Regions from separate parts of the Streptomyces sp. NPDC018031 genome, predicted to be linked through region 3. Evidence: riboswitches for the same ligand, from Rfam matches in the RefSeq annotation. Region 3 holds a riboswitch; each other region holds the start of a gene.
The links. Region 3 has a riboswitch for cobalamin ahead of ACH4B3_RS06135 (FecCD family ABC transporter permease). Riboswitches for the same ligand answer to the same signal wherever they lie in the genome.
Positions count from the first base shown of each region.

Region 1 (5,220 bases), on a different contig from region 3:
AGCTGGCGGAGCTCATGCGGTTGTACCTCCTGGGGTGACGGTGCGGCGGCGGACATGGCGGGCCGGCTGGGGGCCGGCGGCTTCCCCCGGCGGGTGCGGTGCGGCCCCGGCCGGCGGGCCCGCCGGGCACGGGCGGGGCCCCGGGCCGGACCGGGCCCGGCGCCCGGTCACGGCGCCCCCGGGGGGATGAACGGCAGCCCGGACGGCACCCCGTCCTCGATCAGGCGCAGCAGCGCGTCGGTGTCGGCGTGCTCCTCGATCAGGTCGCCGAGCCGGTCCAGCTGCTCCTCGCGCAGCGCGCCGAACGAGGTGTCCGGGGCGGGGACGAAGGCCCGCCCGGCGTCCGCCGCGACCCGGCGCAGGAACGCCCGCCGGAACCCGTCGCTCTCCAGCGAGCCGTGCCAGTGCGTGCCCCACACCGAGCCCACCCGGCAGCCGTCCAGGAACGGGGTGTACGAGCCGTACAGTTCGGCGACGCCGTGGTGGATCTCGTACCCGGCGACCGGCTCGCCCAGCGCCTCGCCGACCGGCCGGGCCAGGGTCTTCCCGGCCGCGAACCGGACCCGCACCGGCAGCAGGCCCAGCCCGTCGACCAGCCCGGCCCGGGACTCCACGTCGTCCTCGATGGAGGCCGCGAGCATCTGGAACCCGCCGCAGATGCCGAGCACCGGACGGCCCTGCGCGGCGCGTTCGGCGACCGCGTCGGCCAGCCCCCGCTCCCGCAGCCAGGCCAGCGCCCGCACGGTGCCCCGGGTCCCCGGCAGCACCACCAGGTCGGCGTCGGCCAGTTCCTCCGGCCGGTCCACGAACCGGACGACCACGCCGGGTTCGGCGGCCAGCGCGTCCACGTCGGTGAAGTTCGACATCAGCGGTACCGCGGCCACCGCCACCCGGAGCAGGTCCCGGCCGTGCGGCGGGGCCACCACGCTCTCCCGCACCGCGCCGCGCATCGACACCCGCAGCCCGTCCTCCTCGTCGATGCCGAGGCCGTGCGCGTACGGCAGCACCCCGAGCGCCGGCCTGCCGGTGAGGCCGCGGAGCATGTCCAGGCCCGGCTCCAGCAGCGTCACATCGCCCCGGAACTTGTTCACCAGATAGCCCGCCACATGGCGCTGGTCCTCGGCGGAGAGCAGGGCGGTGGTGCCGAAGAAGGACGCGAACACCCCGCCCCGGTCGATGTCGCCGACCACCACCACCGGCAGCGAGGCGGCGCGCGCGATGCCCATGTTGACGATGTCGGTACGGCGCAGGTTGATCTCGGCGGGGCTGCCGGCGCCCTCGCAGATCACCGCGTCATGGGTGCGCCGCAGCTCCTCCAGGCATTCGGTGACGGTGCCCAGCAGCGCCTCCTGACGGCCCCGGTGGTAGCCGCGCGCGCTCAGCTCGCCGACCGGCTTGCCGAGCAGCACCACCTGGCTGGTGCGGTCCGAACCCGGCTTCAGCAGCACCGGGTTCATCAGGGCGGTCGGCTCCACGCGCGCGGCGGCGGCCTGCATCGCCTGCGCGCGTCCGATCTCCGCGCCGTCCCGGGTGACGAAGGAGTTCAGGGACATGTTCTGGGCCTTGAACGGCGCCACCGAGACGCCCTTGCGGGCCAGCCAGCGGCAGATGCCGGCGGTCACCACGCTCTTGCCCGCGTCCGACGTCGTCCCGGCGACCAGCAGACCGCCGCCGAGCGTCCGGCCCGGCGCGCCGGCCGGGCCGGCCGCGGTCGCCCCGGCGGCGGGCGTGGTGGATGTCGCTTCCGACGTCATCGGCCGTCCTTCTCCGCGGCACACGGCCGCACCGTCAGCGGGCTGCCGCCCGGAATGGACCGTGCCCGGCGGCGCGCCGCGGTACGCCCGGCGGCCACCGCCGCCGCGACCGCGGCCACCGTCGCCGCGGGTGCCGCCGCGCGGCCCACGCGTGCGGACCGCAGGCCCGCTCCGGCCAGCCGGCCGGCCACCGAGGCCGCCAGGGCCAGGGCCGCGACCCGCCGCGACAGCCGCGCGGCGCGCGCGATGTCGGCGGCGGCCACCGGGCGGCCGCCGGCGTTGAGTACCGGCCGGTGCTCCACCCGGCCGCCGTAGGCGAGGGTGCCGCCCAGCCGGACGCCCAGCGCGCCCGCGAACGACGCCTCCACCGGGCCCGCGTTGGGGCTCGGGTGGGCGCCGCCGTCGGCGCGCCACGCCCGCCAGGCGCCGCGCGGGTCGGGCCCGCCGAGCGTGGCCAGCGCGGCGGTGAGCCGGGCGCCGGGCCAGCCCGCGACGTCGTCCAGCCGGGCCGACGCCCAGCCGAACCTGCGGTACCGCGGCGACTTGTGGCCCACCATGGCGTCCAGGGTGTTGACGGCCCGGAAGCCGACCAGTCCCGGCACGCCCGCCAGCGCCCCCCACACCAGGGCGCCCACCACGGCGTCGGAGGTGTTCTCGGCCACCGACTCCACCACCGCGCGGGCGATCTGCTGCTCGTCCAGGGCCTGCGGGTCGCGCCCGCACAGATGCGGCAGCCGCTCCCGGGCCACGGCCAGGTCGCCGGCGGTGAGCGCCTGCCCGATGACGGTGGCCTCCCGGCACAGCGAGGTGCCGCCCAGGACGGCCCAGGTGGCCGCGGCGGCCAGCACGGTCTCGGCGGCCCGGGACAGCGCCCGCGGGGCGGCGGGCCGCCGCACGGCGTGGTTCAGCAGGGCGGCGCCGGCGGCGGCACCGCCCGCGCAGACCAGCGTGTGCAGGGCGCCGGGTGCCCGGTGATCGCGCCAGAGGCGGCGTTCGACGGCCGCCGCGGCCCGGCCGAAGGCGGCCACCGGGTGGCCGCGGCGCGGGTCACCCAGGGCCAGGTCGCAGGCGAAGCCGAGGGCGGCGCCGCACGCGAAGCTGACGGCGTGGTCGGCACGCATGGCTCAGGCCGCCGTCACGCCTCGGCGGAACGGGCCCGGCGGTGCGGGCGGGGACGACGACGCGGGGGCGGGCGGCGGCGTGGCGGTGCCGGGCATGGGGTGTGTCCTCACTCAGGGTCCGCGCCCTGGCTCGACGTGACCGGCGGTGAGAGTCTCCTGGCTCCCGGATCGGCGCGTCCACCGGCCTTCCAGCCCGGCGTGGTGACGGGCCGTGACCTCGCTCGAGGTGGCGGAGCGCTCCCCGGTGACAGTGGCGGGACCGCGCCGGATTCGCACCGGCTTCCTCTCCATGCCGCCGTTTGGCTCCGGCAGTCCACCACGGCGCGGGAACGGCCGTCAACTCACCCTTGACCCCGGGATCCCAGCCTTGACCTGCGCGGGGAGGCACACCGGCGCGCGGTGCGGCGCCGGGACGGCGGCGTGCCCCGGGATCACCCCGGGATCACCCCCGGGACACCGGCCCGGGGCCGGGCCCGAGCGCGCGTACGCCCCGCCGCGCCGGGGTGCGGCGGGGCGGGGCGTACGCGGAGGAGGCCGGCGGCCGCACGGGTCCCGGGGGAGCTCCGTGCGGCGCGGGCCGGTACTCAGCCGCTGACGATGAGGTGGATGCCGTAGCCCACCCCGGCCGCGCAGACCGCGAAGCAGAGGTAGGCGCCGAGGCGGGCCGGCAGGGACGGTCCGGCCGCCGTGGCGGCGGTGCCGTCCGTCCCCGGCTTGCGTGCGGTGCCGACGATGCCGAGGGTGAACACCCCCACCATCGCGACGGTCACCGCGAGGCTGACGCCGAAGACCTGGCCCAGAGCTGCCCAGTCGATGTCCATGAAACGCTTCCTTAACGTGGACCGTGGTCCGGGTTCAGACCGTGGCCTGTGCGGGGGCGGGGGCCGGGGTGGCGGCCGGGGTCTCCGGGACCGCGGCGGCACCGGAGACCGGCGGCGGCGCGACCGCCTGGAGGGCGGCGGTGACGACGCCCACCGGCTCGCCGCCGTCCGCGTCCGTGTCGTTGACGTTGGTGTGGTCCACCGGCTTGCGGCGGGAGGCCACCCAGATCGCGGCGCAGGCGGCGATCGCGAGGACGGCCACCGCGGTGACGCCCCAGTCGCCCTGCTCGGCGAGGAGCGCGGCGGCGGCGCCGACCAGCCCGGCGGCCGGCAGCGTGAGCACCCAGGCGGCGGCCATCCGGCCCGCCGTCGACCAGCGCACCACGCCGCCCTTGCGGCCCAGCCCGGCGCCCATCACCGCGCCGGAGCACACCTGGGTGGTGGAGAGCGCGAAGCCGATGTGGGAGGAGGTGAGGATGGTCGCCGCGGCACCGGTCTGGGCGGCGAAGCCCTGCGGCGGCGCGATGTCGGTGATGCCCTTGCCCATGGTGCGGATGATGCGCCAGCCGCCCAGGTAGGTGCCCGCGGCGATGGCCACACCGGCCGAGGCGATGACCCACATCGGCGGGTCGGAGTCGGGCGCCAGCGCACCGCCGGTGATCAGCGCCAGGGTCATCACGCCCATGGTCTTCTGCGCGTCGTTGGTGCCGTGCGCCAGGGAGACCAGCGCGGCCGAGGCGATCTGGCCGGCGCGGTAGCCCTTGGAGCTGGCCTCCGGGTCGGTGTTGCGCGCGGCCCGGTAGGTGAGCCGGGTGGCCAGCACGGTGGCCACACCCGCCACGATCGGGGCGGCGACGGCCGGGATCAGGACCTTCATGACCACCGCGTCCCCGTGTACGGCGTCGAAGCCGACGGAGGCGACGGTGGCGCCGATGAGACCGCCGAAGAGCGCGTGCGAGGAGCTGGACGGCAGGCCCGCGAGCCAGGTCAGCAGGTTCCAGAGGATCGCGCCCACCAGGCCCGCGAAGATCACTTCGGGTTGGATCCCGGATTCGTCGACGATGCCCTTGGAGATGGTCGCGGCGACCTCGACGGACAGGAACGCACCCACCAGGTTGAGGAGCGCGGACATCGCCACCGCCGCCTTGGGCTTCATGGCGCCCGTGGAGATGGTGGTGGCCATCGCGTTGGCCGTGTCGTGGAAGCCGTTCGTAAAGTCGAACACCAAGGCCGTGATGATCACGATCCCGATGAGAAGCGTGATGTGTTCCATTCACCCAGGCAATCGGTCGGGGGGTCAGTGGCACGGTGAACGTAGGGTTACAGGGTGAACGGAAGGTGAACTGGCGCGGGCATCGTGGTGACGCACCTGGACGAACCTCCGTCACACCGGTCCGATAACCCGCTTTACCTGCGATGATCTGCACCGGAGGTGGCGCCTGTGACGGATACGACGGACCACGACGAACCTCATCGGACCCCGGCGGCGACCGACCCGGACGAACTGCTCCGGCTGTGGGGGCC
Region 1 is NZ_JBIRFT010000017.1:56,521-61,740, reverse strand. It holds gene ACH4B3_RS28285 (putative cobaltochelatase) at 1-16, opposite strand, end outside; gene ACH4B3_RS28280 (cobyric acid synthase) at 168-1,754, opposite strand; gene ACH4B3_RS28275 (cobalamin biosynthesis protein) at 1,751-2,875, opposite strand; cobalamin riboswitch at 3,025-3,162, opposite strand; gene ACH4B3_RS28270 (hypothetical protein) at 3,460-3,696, opposite strand; gene ACH4B3_RS28265 (anion permease) at 3,731-4,969, opposite strand.
Region 1: it holds a riboswitch for cobalamin, as region 3 does, so the genes downstream of both, ACH4B3_RS28275 (cobalamin biosynthesis protein) here and ACH4B3_RS06135 (FecCD family ABC transporter permease) in region 3, are expected to answer to the same signal.

Region 2 (5,220 bases), on a different contig from region 3:
CACGCCCAGCAGCCGGGTCCGCCCCGCCCAGGTGAGGGTCTCGGCGCTGTACACCGGTCCGGAGAAGTACGGCTCGGCGAACAGCCGGCCGGTCAGCCGCCGGGGGGCGGCCTCGCGCAGCGCGGCGTCCGTCTCCTTCTCGTCCCGGACCAGCCAGACGTTCTGGCTGCCGGTCCCCGCGGTGTCCTTCAGGATCGCCGGCAGGCCCACCTCCTTGACCACCAGCGCGGCGGCGTCGGCGTCCCGGGGGTCGGCCACCACCGCGCGGGCCCGCGTCAGTCCGGCCTCGAACAGCCGGTCGCGGACCGCGGCCTTGTCCCGGGTGAGCCGCAGCACCGCCGCGTCCAGGCCGGGCAGGCCGAAGCGGTCCGTCAGATCGGCGCCGGTCAGCGTCCAGGTGTCGGTGGAGCTGATCAGCCCGCGCAGGTCCGGTGTGCGGCCCAGGCACGCCGCCGCCGTTTCGGGGTCGAGGGTGTCGGCCCGCACCACGTCCAGCGAACCGGCCGGGAGCCGGTCCAGTTCGTGGCCGTACCAGGAGGGGTCGCGGGTCAGCAGGCACAGCCGTTCGCCGGCCCGGTCGGCGGCGCGGACCAGGTGTCCCAGTCCGAAGGTGAGGGATTCCAGGCAGACCAGGGTCACGCCGCCGCTTCCTTCCAGTGCGTCGGGCAGGGGGTGCGGTCCCACGCCATGGTGGACCAGGGCATGGACATGTCCTCGGGGGTGCCGACCTCGACCGGTTTGAGCGCGGCCGGGTCCTGGGCCTCGGCGTGCCGGGCGTGCACCAGGTCGACGTAGCGGTGGCCGGTGTCGGCCCCGATCACCAGGTGGAGCTGCTCGGGTTGGCGGCGCGCCTCGTGCAGGGCGGTGAGGTAGGCGGCGCCGGTGGACAGCCCGGCGAAGACGGCGTGCTCGCGCAGCAGGGCGACGGTGCCGGACATGGCGTGGGTGAAGTCCATCCAGTGCACGGCGTCGTAGAGGTGGTGGCGGACGTTGTCGAAGACGATCGAGGAGCCGATGCCGGCGATGATCGCCTCCGGGTCGTGGTGGTCCTGGCTGCCGAAGGTGACGCTGCCGAACGGCTGGACACCGACCAGCCGGACGGACGGGTCCCGGCGCCTGAGGTGCTCGACGAGCCCGCCCGTCGAGGCGCCGGACCCGACGCCGCCGACCACGGTGAGCGGCCGGTCCGGGACGGTGGCGGCCACCAGGTCGCCGACCTCCTGGTACCCCAGGTAGTGGATGTCGTCGTGGTACTGGCGCATCCAGTGCGTGTCGGGCCGTTCGGCGAGGATCTCCCGCACCCGCCGGACGCGTAACTCCTGGTCCAGTTTGAGGTTTCGGGAGGGCCTCACCTGCTCGACGGTGGCGCCGAGGACCTCCAGCTGGGCGAGGGTGGTGGCGTCCACGGTGGTGGAGGCCACGATGTGGCACCGCATGCCGTACCGGTGGCAGGCCAGGGCCAGCGCGTAGGCGTAGATGCCGCTGGAGCTGTCGATCAGGGTCTGGCCGGGGCGGACCGTGCCCCGGTCCAGCAGGTGGCGGACGGCCGCGAGAGCCGAGTAGATCTTCATCGACTCGAACCGGACCAGGACCATGCGGTCCGTCAGCCGGATCAGGTCGGGAACCTTGAGTGCGTCAGCGATGTGGGTGTGTATCACCCGTAGCCTCCTTGGGCGAAAGAGCACTGGTGGCCGAGCGAGTGGAAGAAGGCGGAGAGTTCGTCCCGGACCGCGGGGGCCGGACGCCGGGAGAAGAGGTAGCCGACCAGCGAGCCGGTGTGGGCGACGAAGACCCCGTCGGCGCCGATGTCCTCACGGTGCGCCAGGACGGCTTCGAACGACCGCTTGGGCAGCACCTCCTGGGACAGCACCGCGCTGGTGGTCGCCGCCCGCGCCACCGCGGCCGGGTCACCGGAGGAGAAGCCCTTGAGCAGGTCGGTCAGGCACCGCTGGTACTCCTCCGCGCGCCGCCGGTAGTGCCGCAGCAGCAGCGGGGTGACGGCGGCCGTGTCCACCGTCCCCGGTTCGGTGACGAAGGCGGTGTGGAAGCCGATGTCGGTGCCCAGGCGCCGTACCACCCGGTGCCGGCCGCTCAGGTAGAGCACGAACTCGTCCAGGAAGACGCTGTCGGCCCGTTCGATCGCGGACAGGACGGCGATCACCACGTCCGGGTCGTACGGCATGGCGAACACCCGGAACAGGCACCGGAGGGTGGCCACGATGTCGGCGGTCGAGCTCGCCATGCCGACCCCGACCCGCAGGTCGGTGTGGGCGCTCCAGCGACCGGGCGGCAGGGTGAGCCCGAAGTGGTCCAGGAACAGGCGCGCCGCCGTGGCGGCCTTCTCCCCGGCGGGCAGCGGATCCGGCGGGCCGTCCCCGGGGGTGAAGTACACCCAGGAGTGGCGGTCCACCGGGAACGACACGAGCGCGATGTCCGGGCGGGCGTCGGGACGCAGCGGCCCCTGGAAGAGTTCGCCGAGGGTGCCGTGGCAGACACCGGCGAAGGTACGGGTCCGCAGGTCCCCGGTGAGCGTCAGCATCGGGCACCCCGCCGGGGCCGCCGTGCGTGCGCGGGTCGGCAGCCGGCCCGGATACGGTGCCCAGTCACCACCACGTCCTCCCTCGTCGTGCGGCCCCAGGGGCCCGCCGGGAGGAGGGGCGGACGCGCCGCGTTCGCGCGCGTCGATCCGCCTGCACCGCCGACCCAGCCCTCGAGGTCACCGTGAACAGCGCGTACGGCACCGCACGCGCGCAGTGGCAGGTCTTCGGACTCGTGGGCACGTCCACCGGATCTCCGGCGGACACCTACCGGCCGTCGCTTCCCGGTCCCCGGTGGAGACCAGTGCTGTTGACGGCGTTCGTTCCCACTCACCGCTGCGGGACAGTCCCGGATTCGCACCGGGTTCCCTCTTACGACGCGCCGCCGTACGGCGGCGCGAACCGACTGCGCACATCAGCGTAGAGGCGTCCGACCGGAAGCGACAGGGGGCCTCCCCTGCGGCCCCGTCGCGCCTGGTGGGCGCGGGCCGGCCCGGGCACGCGGGGGCGCGGGAGACCGCGGCCGCGCCGTCCGGCCCCCGGCGGTGGGACGCGGGAGCCGGTGGAATCGAGGCAGGGCGCGCCGGGGCCGGAGGGGCACACCGGACGCCCGGCTCCGGCGTCCGGGCCCACCGGGGGGACGTGCCCGGGGCGGCGCCGTCCACCGCTCGGTGCCGCCCCGGGCGGGAGGGCGGCCGGCGGGGCGGGAGGGCGGCCGGCGGGCCGGGAGCGCGCCGGCCCTCGCGGGCATACCGCCGGCCGGGCCCCCGCCGAGGCCGCCCACCGCCCCGGCGTTCACCCGTCCGGCCGCCGGCCGGGCGGGCCGCGCCGCCGACCGGGTACCCGTTCCGCCATGAAGGCACTGATCATCAACTGCACGCTCAAGAGGTCCCCGGAACCGTCCAACACGCATGCCCTGGCCCGGGTCGTCGGCGACGAACTGCGCGACCGGGGCGTGGAGGTGGAACACCTCCGGGCGGTGGATCTCGACATCCAGCCCGGCGTCGTCAGCGAGGCGGTGCGCGCCGGTGACGACTGGCCGGCGGTACACGCCAGGCTGCTGGACGCGCGGATCCTCGTCATCGCCTCGCCGACCTGGCTGGGCCGCCCGTCCTCGGTCGCCCAGCGGGTCCTGGAACGGATGGACGCCATGCTCTCCGAAACCGACGACAGCGACCGCCCGGTCGCCTACAACCGGGTCGCGGGCGTCGTGGTCACCGGCAACGAGGACGGGGCGCATCACGTCATCAGCGAGATCAACGGCGCCCTCGGGGACATCGGTTACACCATCCCCGGGCAGTCCTGGACCTACTGGCACCTCGGCCCCGGCCCGGGACCGGACTACCTGGACGAGGAGCGAGGCCACGACTGGTCGCACCGGACGGGGCGGGCCATGGCGGCGAACCTGCACGGGGTGGCCCGCGCCCTGGCCGCCGACCCGCTGGGCGCGCCCCCGGGGTGAGGCCGCCGTCCCGATCCGGTCGGCGTGCACCGCCCGGTCGGCGGAGACGGCGGCCGGGGGCCCGGTGCCGCAGGATGGGGCCATGACGACCATCACTCTCATCCGGGGCGACATCACCGAGCAGCACGTCGACGTCATCGTCAACGCCGCGAACTCCTCCCTGCTCGGCGGAGGCGGGGTGGACGGTGCCATCCACCGCAGGGGTGGACCCGAGATCCTGGACGCCTGCCGGGCGCTGCGCGCCTCCCGGTACGGGAAGGGACTGCCCACCGGGCAGGCGGTGGCCACCGTGGCGGGCCGGCTCGACGCCCGCTGGGTCGTCCACACCGTCGGCCCGGTGTGGTCGGCCGAGGAGGACCGTTCGGCGCTGCTCGCCTCCTGCTACCGCGCGGCGCTGCGGGTCGCGGACGAGCTGGGTGCCACGACGGTCGCATTCCCCGCGATCTCCACGGGCGTCTACGGCTGGCCGCTGGAGGACGGTGCCCGTATCGCGGTGGAGACGGTGCGCGCCACGGACACGGACGTCGGCGAGGTGCGTTTCGTGCTCTTCGACGAACCGGCGTACGCCGCCTTCGCCGGGCAGCGGCACGGCTGAGCGCGGGACGCTCCGGCGCGGGCCGGCCCCCGCCGGGCGGGCCCGTCACTCCTCGCGCAGGACGAGGGCGAGGAGCCCGGGGAAGCGCGCGTCGAACTCCTCGCTCCGCAGCCGGTTGAGGCGTCGGGGGCCGTGGTCGCGCTGTTCGACCAGCCCGGCGCCGCGCAGCACGGTGAAGTGGTGGCTCAGCGCCGCTTTGCCGACCGGTACGTCGAAGCTGCCGCAGCCTCGCGTCCACTCCGGGGACCCGGCCAACTCGCGTACCAGTCGCAGCCGAACGGGGTCGGCGAGGGCGGCGAGGGCCGTCTGGAGCGGGACGTCGTCGGGGTGCGTGTGCACGGGTTCGGCGCGGTGGCCGCTGCGTTCCGCCATGGTGCCCCCTGACCTGATGTTCGATCACGATCATACACTCGCGCCGCCCCACGGCGGCGGTGGCCGGCCGCGGGCAGCGGGCACAGCGGGCACAGCAGGCACAGCAGGCACAGCAGCGATCGAACGCATCCCGGCCCTGCCGGGATCCGGGCCGGCGTCCTCGCTCTCCCGGGACGTCGTCGCCGGGCGGCCCGCCGAGGCCGGGCAGGTCTTCGGTGGCCTCGTCGCGCGGGCCCGCGCCCTGTCCGTCGACA
Region 2 is NZ_JBIRFT010000011.1:75,555-80,774, reverse strand. It holds gene ACH4B3_RS23140 (ATP-grasp domain-containing protein) at 1-639, opposite strand, end outside; gene ACH4B3_RS23135 (cysteine synthase family protein) at 636-1,658, opposite strand; gene ACH4B3_RS23130 (hypothetical protein) at 1,655-2,539, opposite strand; cobalamin riboswitch at 2,738-2,959, opposite strand; gene ACH4B3_RS23125 (flavodoxin family protein) at 3,391-3,999, shown strand; gene ACH4B3_RS23120 (O-acetyl-ADP-ribose deacetylase) at 4,082-4,594, shown strand; gene ACH4B3_RS23115 (ArsR/SmtB family transcription factor) at 4,640-4,966, opposite strand.
Region 2: it holds a riboswitch for cobalamin, as region 3 does, so the genes downstream of both, ACH4B3_RS23130 (hypothetical protein) here and ACH4B3_RS06135 (FecCD family ABC transporter permease) in region 3, are expected to answer to the same signal.

Region 3 (5,220 bases):
GCCGATGCCGAGCTTCTCCAGGGCGGCCGGGGTGAACCCGTCGTCCTCGCCGAAGCCGTAGTTCCAGCCGGCGAAGACCAGGTCGGCCCGGGCGTCCAGCACCATCTCCTTGTTGATCTCCTTCTTCGACAGCCACCGGACCTTGTCGTAGCCGTCCTTCCAGGGCACCCCGGCCAGGTCGCCCTTGTCGTCGGGCGTCACGAACCCGGCCATCCGGTCCTCCAGACCGAGGGCGAACATGATCTCGGTGATGCCGACGTCGTTGGTGACCACGCGCCGCGGCATCTCCGCGTAGGTGGTCTCGACGCCGCAGTTCTCGACGGTGACCGGGTAGTGGCCGGACCGGTCGTGCTTCCCGGCGGTGGTCTCGTCGTCCTTGACCTCGGCCCCGCACCCGGCCAGGGCCAGGGCAGCGACGAGGAGCAGGGCGGGCGTGCGGGAACGGGCGTGCATGGGGACCTCACAGGGTGGGTGGGGGAGGTACGGGGAGGCACAGGGCGGGTGGGTGGGAGAGGCACAGCGCGGGTGGGCGGGGGAGACGCAGCGCGGGTGGGCGGGGGAGACGCAGCGCGGGTGGGTGGGGGAGGCACAGGGTGGGTGGGCGGGAGAGGCACAGCGCGGGTGGGCGGGAGAGACGCAGCGCGGGTGGGTGGGGGAGGCACAGGGCGGGTGGGCGGGAGAGACGCAGCGCGGGTGGGTGGGGGAGGCACAGCGCGGGTGGAGTGGGGCGGGGCGGGGTGGTGCGCGTCGGTCCCGGTCCCGGTCCCGGTCCCGGAACCCGGTCCCGGACCCGGTCCCGGGGGTGGGACCGGGGCCTCAGGGGGCGGTGGCCGGCAGCCGGTCGAAGAGGAGTTGCACCGCGCCGGTCTCCGGGTGCCGCACCCGGTGCGCGCGCACGCCGAAGACGTCGGCGAGCAGCTCCGGGGTGAGGACGTCGTGCGGGGTGCCGGAGGCGACGATCCGGCCGCCCGCGACGACGTACAGGCGGTCGCAGTGGACGGCGGCGAGGTTGAGGTCGTGGAGGGCGGCCAGCACGGTCAGCCCGGCGTCCCGCACCAGCGCCAGCACCTCCAGCTGCTGGGCGATGTCCAGGTGGTTGGTGGGCTCGTCCAGGACGAGGACGGCGGGCTGCTGGGCGAGCGCCCGGGCGATCAGCACCCGCTGCTTCTCGCCGCCGGAGAGGGTGTGGAAGTTCCGGTCGGCGAGGTGGGCGGCGCCGACCCGGGCCAGCGCCGCCGTGCACAGTTCCCGGTCGGTCGCGCTGGTGCGGCCGGCGGCGCTCTGGTGCGGCAGCCGGCCCATGGCGACCACTTCCGCGGCGGTGAAGCCGAACTCCCCGGTGGATTCCTGGGGGAGTGCGGCCAGCCGCCGGGCGCCGTCCCGCGCGCTCAGGGTGCGCAGGTCCGTGCCGTCCAGCCGGATCGCGCCGGCGGTGGGGCGCAGGGCGCGGTAGACGCAGCGCAGCAGGGTGGACTTGCCGCTGCCGTTGGGGCCGACGAGGCCGACCAGCGCCCCGCTGTCCGCCCGCAGGGTGAGGTCGTCCACCAGCCGGGCCCCGGCGACGTCCACGGTCACGTTCTCGATGTCGAGCCGCATCAGGCACCTCCGAGGTGGTGGCCGCGGCGGCGCATCAGCAGCACGAAGCACGGCACGCCGATGACGGCGGTGATCACGCCGACCGGGAGTTCGACGGGTGCCAGCAGCACCCGGGACAGGATGTCGACCCAGACCAGCAGGACCGCGCCGAGCAGCGGGGCGACCGCCAGCACCCGGCGGTGGTCCGCGCCGACGAGCATCCGGGTGATGTGCGGGACCATCAGTCCGACGAACCCGATCGCCCCGCTGACCGCCACCACCGCGCCGGTGACGGCGGCGGTCACCACGAACAGTTCGGTGCGCAGCCGCCGGGCGTCCACGCCGAGCGCGGCGGCGGTCTCGTCGCCCATGGCGAGCGCGTTGAGCCGGCGGGCGGCCAGCGCCAGGTAGCCGAGTCCGGCGGCGACGGCGGCGGCCGCGATCGGTACCGAGGGCCAGCCCGCTCCGCTGAGGCTGCCCAGCAGCCACATCATCGCGGCACGGGCGGCCTCGCCGCGGTCGGCGCTGAACACCATCAGGGTGGTGATCGCCGAGAAGCCGTAGTACATGGCGGTGCCGGTGAGGACCAGGCGCAGCGGGGTGAGCCCCTGCGGGGTGCGGGCCGCGGCGTAGACCAGGGCCATGGCGGCGAGCGCGGAGACGAACGCGGAGGCCGACAGGGCCCAGATGCCGAGGCCGGTGAAGGCGCCGAAGAGCAGGACGGCGTTGGCGCCGACCGCGGCTCCGGAGGAGATGCCCAGGACGAAGGGGTCGGCGAGCGCGTTGCGGACCATCGCCTGCACCGCCACCCCCACCGCCGACAGCCCGGCGCCGACGACCGCGGCGAGCACGGCGCGCGGGAAGCGCAGTTCCCAGACGATGGTGTAGGCGGCGACCTCGTGCCGCTCGATGGCCGAGCCGGTGAGCCCGGCGCGCAGATAGCGCAGCACCTCGGGCCAGCCGATGCCGGCCGAGCCCAGGCCGGCCCCGCAGACCAGGGATATCAGCAGGGCGGCGCAGCCCGCGCCGACCAGCGGGGGGAGCGGCAGCCGCAGCGGTGCGCCGGGTGCGCGCGGGCCGGCGGTCTCGGTGTCGGGTGCGGTCCTGGTGGTGGCTGCCACGGGCGGGTCGCCTTCGCCTCGGGCCGTTTCGTACCTACGGGAAAGGGCGCCCGGGGCGGGCTGTGCGGGCACAGCGCCGGTGGCGGATCCCCTCGCAGTCCACGGCGAGTTGTCAGGAACGACCGCCGCCGCAGGTGATCTGGCTCGCGTCCCTCGCGGGACGCCCACAGTTGCGGGTCAGCGCCGGATTTCGACCGGACTTCCCCTGCGGGGCGGGTGGAGAAGGTGCTGCTGGAACCGGGTCTAGCGGAAGAACGCGATCCCGTCGTCCGGGAGGTCGCCGAGGTCCTTGGCCCAGGCCGCGACCTCTTCCGGGGTCACCGCCTTCTTCAGGTGCGCCGACATGTAGGGGCGGAGCGGCACCTCGGGGGTGGCCTTCTCGCCGACCCACATCAGGTCGCCCTTGACGTAGCCGTACAGTCGCTTGCCGCCGGAGTAGGGCCCGGAGGCGGCGGTGCGCGCGACCGCGTCGGTGACGACGTCGATCTGCGGCTTGCCCTCGGCCAGCTCGCCGTACCAGACCTCGACCACGCCCTGGTCGCGGACCATCACGATCTCGACCTTGCGGTCCTTGTCGATGCGCCAGTAGCCGGACTCGGACTCCAGCGGGCGGACCTTCTTGCCCTCGCTGTCGAGCACCCAGCTGCGGGAGACGTACTCCAGGAAGTCCCGGCCGTCATGGCTGAAGGTGACTTCCTGTCCGAAGTTGCACTTCTCCGAGCCGGGGAAGTCGGCGACGCCGGCGCCCGCCCAGTTCCCGAGGAGGAAGGCGAGGGGCACGAGGTCCGGGTGGAGGTCGGACGGGATCTCGATCATGGAATCAGGCGATCTGTGGAGAGGGGCGGGAGGGGAGTCAGCGCTGGCCCTGGTACAGCTTCTTCCAGGTCAGCCCGGCGAAAGCGACGACAGCGACGGCGACCAGGACCAGCAGGGTGGTGAAGACTGCCTCAAGCACGAGCGCGCTCCTCGGACGGAGTGAGGGTTTTACGGACCGTGGCCAAGTCTAGTGGGCGGTCCGCGCGCCGGTGCTGTGAGGTGCGCGGCAGGAGGCGGGCGCGCCGCGCACTACAGTGCCGACATGGCCAAGAAGCTGGTGATCAAGGTGACGGCGGGCGCCGACGCGCCCGAGCGGTGCTCGCAGGCGTTCACGGTGGCGGCGGTGGCCGCGGCCAGCGGGGTCGAGGTCTCGCTGTGGCTGACCGGGGAGTCCACCTGGTTCGCGCTGCCGGGGCGGGCGGCGGAGTTCGAGCTGCCGCACGCGGCCCCGCTGCCGGAGCTGCTCGACGGCATCCTGGCGGGCGGCACCGTCACGGTGTGCACGCAGTGCGCGGCGCGCCGCGGGATCGAGGAGAAGGATCTGATCGAGGGCGCCCGGATCGCCGGGGCGCAGGTCTTCGTGAGCGAGATCATGCCGGACGGCGTGCAGGCCCTCGTCTACTGAGGGGGCGCCGCCGGCGGCCCGGACGGGCGTGGCACGGGCCGGCGGGCTCGGATGGCGGGGCGCCGGCCGGTGGGCCCCGGACGGGCGTGGCGCCGGCCGGTGGGCCGCGGCCGGGCGTGGCACGGGCATTCCGGGTCCGCCCCACCGTCGTGCGGGCCCGGTCTTCGTGCGGGCCCGGTCTTCGTGCTGGTCCGGCCTTCGTTCAGGCCCGGCTTTCGTGCTGGTCCGGCCGTCGTGCGCGGCGGCCGTCGGTGCGGACCGGTGCGACGTTCCCGTGGGGTGTTCCGGCGCGGTGTGGCGCCGTGCTCCGGCGTGGTGTTCCGGCGCGCGGGGCCGGGTGGGCGCCGTTCAGCGCGGCTCGCGGCGGTCGATCTCGCGCCACCACTCGTCCGACTGCCGGTCGCCGGTCTCGTCCCACCACCGGTCGTCCGGCCCCCGCCGGTTGGCGACGATCGCGGCGAACGGGGGGATGACCATGGCGACGACGCACATCCCGACGGCCACTGGTACCGACCACAGCCGCACCACGGCCCAGGCCGTGATGAAGAGCGCCAGACACACTCCCATCAGTACGAAATAGGTGTGGCGCCGTCGCGCGTACATACCTTCAGCCTACGGCCGGGGGCGCCGTCCGGCACCGGCCCCGGCCGGGGCGGACGGGTGGGTCCGCGCCACCGCCGCGCCCCGCGCCGCGCGGGCGGGCGCCGGTGTCCGCCCCGCGCGCCCGGGGCTGCCCGGCGCCGCTCCCCGGCACCGCCCCCGGGCCCGGGGCAGCGCAGGCGAGGGATGCCGGGTGCGGCGACGGCGAGGGATGCCGGACGCGCGGGGAGAACCGGGGCCACCGGGCATGCGGCGACGGCCGGGGGGTTCCGGTGGCCCGGCGGCGACGGCCGGGGGTTCCGGGAGCCCGGCGACGGCGGGGCTCCGGGGCCTCGCCGACGGCCGGGGGTTTCCGGGCATGCGGCGAGGGCCGCACCCCGCCGAGGCGTCCAACCCCGGGGTGCGGCCCTCGTCTCGCTGAGCCGGTGCGCACGGCTCAGACGGCGATGGCGACCTCCGCCAGTCCGCCCTTCTGGGCGACGA
Region 3 is NZ_JBIRFT010000001.1:1,431,115-1,436,334, reverse strand. It holds gene ACH4B3_RS06145 (ABC transporter substrate-binding protein) at 1-453, opposite strand, end outside; gene ACH4B3_RS06140 (ABC transporter ATP-binding protein) at 817-1,596, opposite strand; gene ACH4B3_RS06135 (FecCD family ABC transporter permease) at 1,596-2,630, opposite strand; cobalamin riboswitch at 2,808-2,947, opposite strand; gene ACH4B3_RS06130 (FABP family protein) at 2,940-3,512, opposite strand; gene ACH4B3_RS06125 (DsrE family protein) at 3,775-4,137, shown strand; gene ACH4B3_RS06120 (DUF3099 domain-containing protein) at 4,486-4,740, opposite strand; gene ACH4B3_RS06115 (DUF1416 domain-containing protein) at 5,174-5,220, opposite strand, start outside.